4 regions of the Bacillus sp. 9.4 genome follow, and region 1 is predicted to be linked to each of the others. Evidence: predicted binding sites of a transcription regulator. Region 1 holds the regulator's gene; each other region holds the start of a gene.
What was found. The regulator LexA, encoded in region 1, represses DNA repair genes until DNA is damaged. The targets are predictions, from matches to a motif close to CGAACATATGTTCG.
Positions count from the first base shown of each region.

Region 2: the regulator LexA is predicted to act here: its motif matches at 1,488-1,501, upstream of ACZ07B_RS02865 (DNA polymerase IV).
Region 3: the regulator LexA is predicted to act here: its motif matches at 1,448-1,461, upstream of ruvA (Holliday junction branch migration protein RuvA).
Region 4: the regulator LexA is predicted to act here: its motif matches at 1,737-1,750, upstream of ACZ07B_RS12745 (YolD-like family protein).

Region 1 is NZ_JBVFMU010000002.1:59,942-63,062, forward strand. It holds gene ACZ07B_RS07085 (YneB family resolvase-like protein) at 1-319, opposite strand, end outside; gene yneA (cell division suppressor protein YneA) at 338-655, opposite strand; gene lexA (transcriptional repressor LexA) at 805-1,422, shown strand; partial or broken gene ACZ07B_RS07100 (hypothetical protein) at 1,730-2,051, opposite strand; gene fosM (FosM family fosfomycin resistance protein) at 1,960-2,394, opposite strand; gene ACZ07B_RS07110 (YndM family protein) at 2,603-3,052, shown strand; gene pghL (gamma-polyglutamate hydrolase PghL) at 3,079-3,121, opposite strand, start outside.
Region 2 is NZ_JBVFMU010000001.1:453,183-456,303, reverse strand. It holds partial or broken gene ACZ07B_RS02880 (MFS transporter) at 1-117, opposite strand, end outside; gene ACZ07B_RS02875 (MFS transporter) at 21-620, opposite strand; gene ACZ07B_RS02870 (YqzH family protein) at 1,172-1,378, opposite strand; gene ACZ07B_RS02865 (DNA polymerase IV) at 1,544-2,782, shown strand; gene ACZ07B_RS02860 (YolD-like family protein) at 2,779-3,117, shown strand.
Region 3 is NZ_JBVFMU010000001.1:840,386-843,506, reverse strand. It holds gene ACZ07B_RS05120 (MFS transporter) at 1-827, shown strand, start outside; gene bofC (sporulation cell-cell signaling protein BofC) at 875-1,387, shown strand; gene ruvA (Holliday junction branch migration protein RuvA) at 1,526-2,131, shown strand; gene ruvB (Holliday junction branch migration DNA helicase RuvB) at 2,142-3,121, shown strand, end outside.
Region 4 is NZ_JBVFMU010000003.1:157,450-160,570, reverse strand. It holds gene ACZ07B_RS12755 (tetratricopeptide repeat protein) at 120-1,196, shown strand; gene ACZ07B_RS12750 (hypothetical protein) at 1,186-1,344, shown strand; gene ACZ07B_RS12745 (YolD-like family protein) at 1,376-1,708, opposite strand; gene ACZ07B_RS12740 (hypothetical protein) at 1,814-2,041, shown strand; gene ACZ07B_RS12735 (LexA family protein) at 2,034-2,261, shown strand; partial or broken gene ACZ07B_RS12730 (molybdopterin cofactor-binding domain-containing protein) at 2,297-2,794, shown strand; gene pucE (xanthine dehydrogenase subunit E) at 2,785-3,121, shown strand, end outside.

The DNA.
Region 1 (3,121 bases):
CACCTCTGTGAGCCGTTGTATAGACTTTCACACCTTCTCTGTAAATACAATGAAGCAGTGCGATTTTTGCGTTTCCCCGCCCGAGCCTTGTCTCGTCCTGAAACAAAATGACATCAATTCCAGCGTTCTTAATCTCATCAAGCAGCTCAAATACACCATCCCGATCCATTTCATATCCGCTGGCTTTTTCTGAAATCACTTTGACCACTTCCATGCCGTTCTCCGCTGCAATGGCCGTAAGCTCCTCCTCCTGCCGCTTTAATGACGTTTCCTGCTGTTCTTTATTTGTGCTTACACGGGCATAAATGAGTGCTTTCATTTTATCTCTCTTTCCTCTCTATCTTACAGTTGCCAATTCATATGCATCCTGATGCTTCTTTTTCAATGGGATCACTAACTCATCACCCGGCTGGATATCAGAGGTTTGTAGTTGATTTTTATCAGCTACCCATTCAATAAAATCATTTTTGTTTATCTTTTTTGTATCTGCTACCTGATCAGCAATTGACCAAAGTGTGTCGCCTTGCTGCACTTCTATTTTAACATATTGATTAAGCTCCTGGCCGCTGCTTGTATATGACAGCATAAGGATAACCGCGCTCAAAATCACTGTGAACAGACCGACAAAAATAATAGATTCTTTACTCATGATCATAACCTCCAACAGGAATGTTTGTTCGCATTTTTATAATTTCAGTATATACGAACAAACGTTTCTGTCAATTGTTTTTTCGAACCTATGTTTGTACTGTAAGGAAAATCATGCTATAATCTTCTTAAAATCGACGTTTTGAGGTGCGAAAAATGACGAAGCTATCAAAAAGGCAACTTGATATCCTCCGTTTTATTAAAGCAGAGGTTAAATCAAAAGGATATCCGCCTTCCGTGAGAGAGATCGGAGAGGCTGTCGGGCTTGCGTCCAGTTCTACTGTCCACGGCCATTTGGCCCGTTTGGAAACAAAAGGGCTGATCAGACGAGATCCGACAAAACCAAGAGCAATAGAAATTCTTGATGAAGAAGTAGACATTCCGCAAAGCCAGGTCGTTAATGTACCGGTCATCGGGAAAGTCACGGCGGGATCTCCTATTACAGCAGTAGAAAATATTGAAGAATATTTTCCGCTCCCTGACCGCATGGTTCCTCCGGACGAGCATGTATTTATGCTGGAGATTATGGGAGACAGTATGATAGATGCTGGTATTCTCGATAAGGACTATGTCATCGTTAAACAGCAAAACACAGCGAACAATGGGGAAATTGTAGTTGCGATGACAGAAGATGATGAAGCAACTGTAAAACGATTCTATAAAGAGGATACCCACATTCGCTTGCAGCCTGAGAACCCAACGATGGAACCTATCATTTTGCAGAATGTCAGCATTCTAGGGAAAGTGATTGGCGTGTTCAGAACCGTCCATTAATCTATTGATCTATCAGATGCATAAAATAACCCCCTCTTCCTTTACGGAGAGGGGGTTTGTTGTTCAAAAAAAGCAGGCTCGCCCTGACTTTTGGGTGCGAGCCTGAATAGGAGGAAAAAGAACATCATGTTTACACCATAATTATCCACCAAAAGATTGTTGAAGTCAAGAAATTTTCTTTCCTTTAGGAAACTTTTATCAAAATATGAACATTTAGAATATTAGACGCCATCTTCTTAAAAACGTTTCATTTTTTAGGTCGTGGAAGGATCCGGTTTCATATTTATTAAGGGGCGAAGCAATTGAATTATACTGAAAATTTAGTACATAGTTTAATTAGTTCAACATTTTGATAAAACAGCTCGCTTTCTTCATATAAAATGTAATGTGTATTTCAATTTCACCTTCACCCAATCACTTGTGCAGTTCAAAATATATGGCATCGTTGAACAAGTCGGGTAGAAACCTTCCCCAAACATAAAGTCTCCACCAACACCCTTCTTTAAATTTAACCTTATATGAAATATGGTTGTGATATCAAAAGGCCGTTTCATCATAAAAGTGCATATGCGTTTTTTCTTGTTTGTAATATCGAAGCCTGTCTTGAAGGGTTCCGGTATGAAATTCAAATTTGTGGCCGTCAGGGTCGGTAAAATAAATTGATTTTCGATCGCGTTCATCTCGTTCTCTGCCAGGCAGAATATTGACATGAAGTCTTTTTAATTTAGCTGACATCTCCTCAAATTCATGATCTTCAATTGTAAAAGCAATATGGGTATAAGAAAGCTTAATGTCATTTCTCGGGATGTCTGGTTCTTCATTAAGCGCTAGCCAGATGCCGTTCATATCAAAATATGCAGTTGTTCTTCCCTTTACCAAAAGCTTTGCATCAAACACTTTTTGATAAAAATCAATCGATGTATCCAAATGCGAAACTGAAAATAGCAAGTGATTGATTCCTTTTATCTCCACAAATCATTCCCCCTTTGAAAGCTGATCATCCACATATACGTCTTTTTTCATAAGAAAGTTTCATACTGCTGAAAAAAAATACCAGTGTAAACAAAAACGGACTGTTTAAAATAGTAACATGACCATTATGAATGGTTTTGAATTGCATTATTTATCATTTGTTTACGCCCAAGAATTTTCTTCAAAAAATAACAATTTAGGTGGTCAAATGAAACATATCATTGCGCTTGCTTCAAAGATTGCTTTCACTCTCGCCCTTTTATATGTGATTTTGGACAGAGTCTATCACGCATCCTTTTTAAGTGTGATGTTTATTGCACTTTTCTTAGGTTTTGTTTCCTATCTTTCTGGTGACATGCTCGTCTTACCCAGAACAAACAATATTACAGCTTCATTGGCTGACTTTGGCCTTTCATTCGTTATTCTTTGGGTATTTGTTTTAACCCAAACAAGAAACGATTTCTCACCATTTGGAGCGGCTCTCCTTTCCGCTGCCTGTCTTACTGTTTTTGAATACTTTTTTCATCGGTATTTACTGAAAAATGTGCTTGATGAAAATTTCCGAAATGAACTGTCAGCGAGAGATAACACGTTGCAGTATCAAACGGAAGCCGCGGACGAGCTGTTTCCCGAAACGAAAGAGAAGCATAAGGAATAGGAGGCTGTCTTATCGCCTCCTATTTTTCAGTAGCTATTTTTGAGAAAACGGAACATCACTTCTGTAAAC
Region 2 (3,121 bases), on a different contig from region 1:
CATAAACGCTTCCCGCACGCTCATATTTCGGGATTGGGCTGGTGCTGATAAGGATGGATGTTTTTTAAACTGGAGGGCAAGCACAATTCCGTATAGTCCGTAAATGACTGCAGGCACCAAAAAGGGCGTAGTCGATTGCGATGAGCCGAAATATAGGCCAAGCACACAGGTCCGAAGACAACGCCGATATTAATAGCCGCATAGCGTAAATTAAAAACTAGCAGTCTCGTTTTTTCTTCTGTCATATCAGACAGCAAGGCCTTTGAAGCGGGCTCAAACAGTGATTTGCAAAGACCGTTTAATGCGTTTACTACAAAAAACACCCAGAGATGAGATGCTGCCGCAAAGCCTGCAAATACCAGCATCCATCCGAAAATCGATACAAGCATCATGTTTTTTCTGCCGAATTTATCTGAGATATATCCGCCGTAAAAGCTTGCGAGGATGCCGACTGATGAGCTCGCGGCGATGACCAGCCCTGCATAGGAAGCTGATGCGCCTTGGACGGCTGTCAAATAAATCGCTAAAAAAGGAATGCTCATCGATGTTGCCATTCTGCCGAAAATGGTTCCGATTATAATTGTCCAGCTGATCGGGTGGATATCTTTCCATTTCTTCATGAATTATATTCTCTCCTGTATGTATGATCTTTCTCTATCATATATGAAAAAATTTCCTTCTCCAATAGATCGTTCAAAATATTTCGTTATTGACATGTAGTATGCCTGATTGTATGGATGGCAATATACTATGCGTTGAGGATGCGTGTGGCTGACGGGGTTGACATCTTGAATTTGAAGGTGATGACAGAAGGAAAATGACGGTATGTCCGAATTCAGTGAGGGTGTGTTTGAAACATTAAAAGAGTTTAAGCCGCCAGGACGTGGATCATATTGGCAGTGAAACCGGCTATGAGATCAAGATGTACGCTGAAAACCGGCATGGACCGCATGACAGAACAAGAGAGCACATCTCTTCGAAAAAGTGTATACGCGTGATCATGGACAGCTTATTCCGTTTTGCGCGAGCATTGAGGGGAATTTTACGCCAGGCCATATGAATCTATGGAGCGTGAGAAAATCCTGCTTTTTTTCTGTAAGCCTGAGACTGTTTATTTGTTTCAGGCGGTGTTTTCAAGGGGAAGCCGCATCAGCGGCTGAAAGTCATGCGTTTAAGAGAACAAGCCTTGGTTTGTGACATAGTCATAAATGATATCTTCTATATGCGCATGCAAATCCTCATCCGGTTCTTCATTCCGTCTCTCTTGTAGAGCCGCTTTCAGGCTTTGTTTTTCATACGGGCTTAACGGATCTATAGCAACGTTTCTGCCGTATTGCCGCAATGCCTGTTCCATCATTTTTTCGACAAATTTCTCCATCATGACTCTCCTATCCTTATGCTTCGCTTTTATTCTACTAAATGTTTTTCTTCTCTCAAACCCTTGGATCATATTTTCTGTCAGACAAGAATCATTTACCAGTATAAAACGAACATACTTTCGCATATAATGAAAAACGAACATAAGTTCTTTTTAGAGGTGTGTATGATGAAAGAAAAAGTGATTTTTCTCGTTGACATGCAATCGTTTTATGCATCTGTAGAGAAAGCGGAAAATCCACATTTGAAAAATAGGCCTGTCATTGTTTCGGGTGACCCTGAAAAAAGGGGCGGAGTCGTATTGGCTGCCTGCCCGCTGGCGAAACAAAAGGGTGTGGTGAATGCTTCACGGCTGTGGGAGGCGCAGGAAAAGTGTCCTGAGGCTGTTGTGCTCCGGCCGCGTATGCAGCGGTATATTGATGTATCACTGCAAATTACGGCCATTCTCGAGGAGTATACAGACCTTGTGGAGCCTTATTCTATCGATGAACAGTTCATGGACATTACAGGCAGCCAGAAGCTGTTTGGGACGCCGATGGAGATCGCGAAAAGCATTCAGGGCAGAATCATGCGGGAGATCGGCGTTTATGCACGGGTCGGAATCGGCCCTAACAAAGCGCTGGCCAAAATTGCGTGTGACAATTTTGCCAAAAAGAATAAGAACGGTATTTTTACCTTAACGAAAGAAAATATGAAAACCGAAATGTGGCCGCTCCCGGTGGGCAGCATGTTTGGCGTCGGGAGCCGCATGAAGCATCATTTAAATCGGATGGGCATCAGCACGATCGGCGGGCTCGCGGCTTTTCCGCTCGATCTTTTAAAAAAGAAATGGGGCATTAACGGCCACGTGCTGTGGATGACGGCAAACGGAATCGACTATTCCCCTGTGTCAACTTCGTCTCTGGACGGGCAAAAGGCGATAGGCCATGGAATGACTCTCCCGAGAGACTACGAACACTTTGACAAAGAAATCAAGGTCGTATTGCTTGAGCTGAGTGAAGAAGTGTGCAGGCGAAGCCGAAACGCCGGGGTCATGGGGCAGACGGTGTCAGTGAGCTGCCGGGGTGCTGATTTTGATTGGCCGACGGGCTTCAACCGGCAAGTGAAGCTGGCAGAGCCGACTAATTCTACTCAGGATGTATATGAGGCTGTACGCCGGCTGTTTCTTACATTTTGGGACGGGAAACCTGTCCGCCGCCTCGGTGTCAATCTGTCTCAGCTCTCATCTGATGACATATGGCAGCTCAATTTATTTCAGGATTATGCAAAGAAAATGAGCCTAGGCTATGTGATGGACGGCATTAAAAATCGATTCGGCGACACAGCAATCATCAGGGCGGCGTCACTGACAGCGGCAGGCCAGGCATTTGAACGTGCGGCTAAAATAGGGGGGCATTATAAATGAACGATCATTTAAAAAGGGGCAACCTGCTGTGGGAAGGGAGCAGGATGTTTCTGCCGGAACATAAGCAAAGCCTGCTGGAGAGAAAGCGACTTAAACAGAAGCTGCAAAAGCCGATCCTTGACCCCGATAAGCTGGAAGAGATGAATCAAACGCTTTGCGCCGCGATGGAGTTCGCTCAGGATATCACTGTCAGCTGCTTTCAGGACGGTGAGATTGTCCGCTGCACCGGGAAGATCTGCCGGTATGAAGAGTTTGAAAAAGCAGTATGGATAAAAGGAGACGAGGATCAGCTTTATAAGCTGAGACTTGATCAAGTGCTTGATATTGTGCTGTAAAGTC
Region 3 (3,121 bases), on a different contig from region 1:
TGCTCGGCCCGTTCTATTCCAGCTATGCGGTTCCGGCCTTTGGAGAAATCAATACGCTTTGGAGCGCTTTACTGTTTGTGGCGGCAGGCGGATTTCTGGCCTTGTTTTTTAACAAAGATAAATTTACTCCGATACAAAAACAAGATCAGCCGAAATGGAAAGAATTGTCGAAGGCATTTACAATTATGTTTGAAAACCCTAAGGTCGGCATCGGCGGAGTGGTCAAGACGATTAATGCGATAGGACAATTTGGATTTGCCATCTTTCTTCCTACTTATTTAGCACGATACGGGTATTCGGTTTCGGAATGGCTGCAAATATGGGGGACGCTGTTTTTTGTGAATATTGTGTTTAATATCATTTTCGGTGCAGTCGGAGATAAACTTGGCTGGCGCAATACGGTCATGTGGTTTGGCGGTGTCGGATGCGGTATTTTTACGCTGGCGCTGTATTACACGCCTCAGCTGATCGGGCATCAGTATTGGGTGCTCATGATTATCGCCTGCTGCTACGGCGCGGCTTTAGCAGGGTACGTCCCATTAAGCGCGCTTTTGCCGACGCTTGCACCTGATAATAAAGGTGCTGCCATGTCAGTGTTGAATTTGGGATCTGGTTTATGTGCGTTTATCGCGCCGGGCATCGTGAGTCTTTTCATTGGGCCGCTCGGTGCAGGTGGCGTGATTTGGATCTTTGCGGCATTGTATTTTTTCAGTGCCTTTCTGACGCGATTCTTGACAATTTCTGAGCAAAGCACAGATGTGTATACGGAGGAACGGTTTGTCAGGGAAAATGTGCAGACAAATTTTGATAAAACGGTTAAGCAGTAGCCTCTTTGGTCAAACTAATCATAAACGTGTGCAAAGAGGTGTAGAGGGTGAAACGATTCAGCACGGCGTATCTTTTGCTGGGCATTCTTTGCTCAGCGGCAGTATTTTTAATAGGAGCTCCTTCCCGCGCACTTGGCGCGGAAGTGGAGCACTATGAGCCGCTGCAGGTGCATGTGCAGCTTGAAAAGGTGTATTTGGACGGCGATGTCAGCATTGAGCATAAGCATGAAAAAGTGTTTTCTATGGATGATTTTTGGGCAGCTTATGCCGGATGGACGCTTGTGGAACAAAAAAAGGGATATGTGCTCTTTCGGAAGCAAATGGACGATATTTCTCCGCTCAGCAAGGTCAACGGGTATATCGGTGTATCGGATAATGGAGTGATTTCCACTTTTCATGGGCGGCCTGAGCCAGCTTCCGAACCAATTCAGTCTTTTTTTCAAATTGATTTAGAAAGGCTGGAAAGCCATATGCAAAAAAATCTGCTGAAAGGCATTCCATTTCGGACAAAAGCGGAGTTTGAGGATGTCATCGAACATATGAAGACATACAGCGGGTAACGTCCGCTGATTGAAGACATGAATTCATGTCTTTTTTTTCGTGAAAGAATGAGAGAGAAGCGAACATATGTTAACTTTTCTATAAGACTTTGGCTGTTTTTATGGTACAATGAAGAACAGTCAAAGAGGTGAATTTGCGTGATTGAATTTGTTAAAGGGACGATTGATTATGTATCTCCCCAATATATTGTCATAGAGAACGGCGGCATCGGTTATCAGATTTTCACGCCGAATCCGTTTATATATAAGGAGAGAAGCCAAGAAACGATTTTTACATACCATCATATCAGAGAGGATGCTTTTTCGCTTTACGGTTTTTCAACAAGAGAGGAGAAGGCGCTCTTTACAAAGCTGTTAAACGTGACCGGAATTGGCCCGAAAGGAGCACTTGCCATCTTGGGCTCGGGTGATCCCGGAGCGGTCATCCAAGCAATTGAAAATGAGGATGAAGCTTTTTTGGTCAAGTTTCCTGGAGTAGGAAAGAAAACCGCACGCCAGATTATTCTAGATTTAAAAGGAAAGCTGGCAGATGTTGTGCCTGAAATGATTGAAAATCTGTTTAATCATGAAGAAAGGCTTGAAAAGCAAACAGCGGAAACGGCTCTTGAAGAAGCACTTGAAGCCCTCAGGGTTCTCGGATATGCTGAAAAAGAAATCAAAAAGGTGCTTCCTCACCTTAAAGAAGAAATTGGGCTGACAACAGACCAATATGTGAAAAAAGCATTACAAAAACTATTAAAGTAAGGTGATGTTCATGGATGAACGGCTCGTCTCAAGTGAAGCAGACAACCATGAATCAGTGATAGAGCAAAGCCTGAGGCCGCAAAATCTGGCACAGTATATCGGGCAGCATAAGGTAAAAGAAAATTTGCGCGTGTTTATAGATGCGGCGAAAATGAGACAGGAGACGCTGGATCATGTTCTTCTGTACGGGCCGCCCGGACTCGGAAAAACAACGCTTGCTTCGATTGTTGCTAATGAAATGGGAGTGGAATTGCGGACGACATCAGGGCCTGCGATTGAAAGGCCTGGTGATTTGGCTGCTATATTAACGGCGCTGGAACCGGGAGATGTATTATTTATTGATGAAATACATAGGCTGCACAGATCGATCGAAGAGGTGCTTTATCCTGCAATGGAAGACTTTTGCCTGGACATTGTGATTGGCAAAGGCCCATCTGCCCGCTCGGTTCGGCTCGACCTTCCGCCTTTTACGCTGGTGGGAGCCACGACGAGGGTGGGGCTTTTGACGGCTCCTTTAAGAGACAGATTCGGCGTAATGTCTCGCCTTGAGTACTATACACAAGAAGAACTGGCGGATATTGTCACAAGAACCGCTGATGTATTCGAGGTTGAGATTGATAAACCATCGGCTCTTGAAATTGCAAGAAGATCGAGAGGGACGCCCCGCGTGGCGAACCGCCTGCTGAGAAGGGTGCGCGATTTTGCCCAAGTGCTGGGTGACAGCAGGATTACGGAAGACATTTCTCAGAATGCGCTGGAGCGGCTTCAGGTTGACCGCCTCGGTTTGGATCATATTGATCATAAGCTGCTGATGGGCATGATCGAAAAATTCAACGGCGGCCCAGTAGGCCTTGATACGATTTCAGCTACCATCGGCGAGGAATCGCATACGATTGAAGACGTATATGAACCATATCTGCTGCAAATTGGATTTATACAAAGAACGCCGCGTGGAAGGATCGTGACACCGGCCGTTTATCATCATTTCCA
Region 4 (3,121 bases), on a different contig from region 1:
GTTCAAACACCTTTTGGAAATGTTAGAATATTACATAAAAAGAAACAAAAAGGAGGGATCCTGTGAATCCGGTTTTACCTTCCTCACATGTAGGGGTTAAGATTACCGAATGGTATAAGATGATACGTCAGTTTAGTGTTCCGGATGCTGAAATTTTAAAAGCAGAAGTTGAAAGAGAAATTAAACAAATGGAAGAGGATGAGTATTTACTAATTTATTACTCACTAATGAGCTTTCGACACCAACTTATGCTCGACTACTTAGAGCCGGAAAAAAAGTATAGAACAGCACGTCCAACCATCTCAGAATTACTTGAAAAAATTGAAGCTCCCCAAAAGAAATTAACCGGTCTCCTGAAATATTACTCACTATTTTTCCGCGGTATGTATGAATTTGATCAGCAAGAATTCGTGGAAGCTATTAACTATTACCGTAAAGCTGAAAAAGAACTTTATGCTGTTACTGATGAAATCGAACAAGCTGAATTTCATTTTAAGGTGGCAGAAGCTTATTACAACATGAAACAAACTCACGTTTCCATGCATCACATTTTAAAGGCATTAGAGATTTATGATCAGAATCCGCTGTATACTGTAAGGAAAATTCAAAGCTTGTTTGTAATCGTAGGTAACTATCTCGATTTTAAACATTATGAAAAAGGGTTAAAACATCTTGAAGAAGCCCTGAAGCTTTCTAAGGAATTAGGGCACGACAGACTAATAAGTTCTGCTTTGTATAATTTAGGTGAATGTTATCATTACATGGGACAACCAAGTAAAGCCGAAGGATATTTGAAAGAAGCAGCTGAGGTTGCAGAAAAAGCAAAATTAAGGACACTTCCTCATACGCTCCATTCGTTGGCCACAGTTTTATTCAAGCAGGAAAAGTTTAATGAAGGACAGAAGGTTTTACAGCAAGGGATCGAAACAGCACAAAAATTCAATGATGAACTTTTCCTATCGATGAATCAGTTTCTGAATGCCCTATATATTGAGTCTGTTGATAAACAGGGTATCCTCAATATATTGAATCATCTTAATGAAAGTCACATGTTCTCATTTACGGAACACATAACGCTGCTAACTGCAGAATATTATAGAGAAGGCGGAGAATTTGAAGAATCCAGTTTTTTCTATGATAAAATGGTTGAAGCGCAGCTTCAAATTCAGCGAGGTGACTGTTTATATGAGTATTAAAAAAGGTGTTTGTGTATTTCTCTCTGCTGTTATTGTTACCACTGGTTTATTTGCGTTTACTGCAGCTCCTGAGCAATCCAACCAGCATATTGAGGCTCATACGACTAATGCTGAAATGCAGATGGCAGGAATTAGATTACAGACTTGACCGATATTAGACCCTCTCATATAAGAGAGGGTTATTCTGTTTTTACAGCTGTTAGAGAGTCAAACGCTATAAAGTTTGTATCCCCCTTTAAATCCTTCACATGTAACTGTTGTTTGATTTCATTTATGTAATGAACATGCCCGATTATGTCCTCAATAAAGCCATTTCTATAAAAACTAATGGTTATAGCCGTATTGTTCTCCATTGCTTCAGAAATAATCCGCGCCATTTCTTCGAGTTGGTATTCATCAAGAACAGGCTTTTCAATTTTTTTAGTTTCAATCTTTCTATGTAATAAAGCTTCTCTGTGTTCGGGCAGAATAAATTTTTGTTCCCAGCGTTTATCATAAATTCCTTCAGACATGTTCATCACTCCTTGAGTAAATAATACCAGAACAAACATTCGTTTTTCAACTTGAAATAGAACTAATGTTCGTATAAAATAATGGTAAAGAAGGAGGAGGAAAGCATGGAATCGATTTTAAAACGTTCTTTAACAGAGAAAACAGTCCTAGAGATGATTTATATGAGAAATGACGGTTTTATTTCAAAGAGATCAATAATTGTACGGCATATAAATGAGAAATACATACGAGCTTTTTGTTTTAAAAGCCGTCAGACAAAGACGTTTACTATTGAGAATATCCTTGCTGTCTCTCCTACAACATATAAAAGAGGGGTCAGGAATTATGCGTAAAATTACAGCGAGACAGGCAGAGGTTCTTATAACAATTTCTAATTTCATTGAAAAGAATGGTATTCCTCCTACCTATCGGGAGTTAATGACGGAATTAAATTTATCATCTACAGCTTCAATTAAATCTCTACTGGATCGATTAAAGCAAAAAAATTACATAACGTGGCAGGAAGGGTTGCCTCGAACATTAAAAATTATAGAGAGAGCCTATCAAATTTGATAGGCTCTTTTTTGTGTTTTAAAAAAGTAATGCCTTTCAAAACAACGGGAGATCCTGTGGTGGGCGGCCATTTCCTCTACTCATTTGGAGCGGCTGCCGTTGAGGTGGAGGTAGATCTGTTAACAGGCGATGTCAAATTGATAGATTGTGAGCACGCTATTGCGGCAGGTCCGGTTGTCAGTCCCCAGGGTTATCGAGGTCAAATTGAAGGCGGCGCTGTCATGGCACTCGGCTATACGCTGATGGAGGAAGCGAAAATGACGGACGGCCGTTATGCCGCGGAAAATCTAGATCACTATTTGATCCCCGGAGTCAAAGACGTTCCTAACATGAAGGTGATCGCAATAGAAGAACTAATGAAGGGTGATGCATATGGACCGCGCGGTGTTGGCGAAATTGGAACGATCGCCATCACTCCGGCGATTGTAAAGGCAGTACATGATGCGGTCGGATGCTGGATAAACAAGCTGCCAATTTCAAGAGAAGAGCTGCTTGAAGCGATAGACAGAAAGGGGCTGAAGCAATGGACGTAAAAGAGGCCGGGCCATTTCCTGTAAAAAAGGAACAGTTCCGGATGACCGTGAATGGGCAGGAGTGGGAGGTTGCTGCCGTTCCTACGACACATCTGAGTGACCTGCTTAGAAAGGAATTTCAGCTGACCGGGACAAAGGTGTCCTGCGGAATCGGCCGCTGCGGAGCCTGCTCTATTTTAATCGACGGAAAACTGGCCAATGCGTGTATGACCATGGCTTACCAAGTGGACGGCCATTCCATTACAACAATCGAGGGCGTACAAAAAGAGGAACTGGATATCTGCCAAACCGCTTTTCTGGAAGAAGGAGGCTTCCAATGCGGCTACT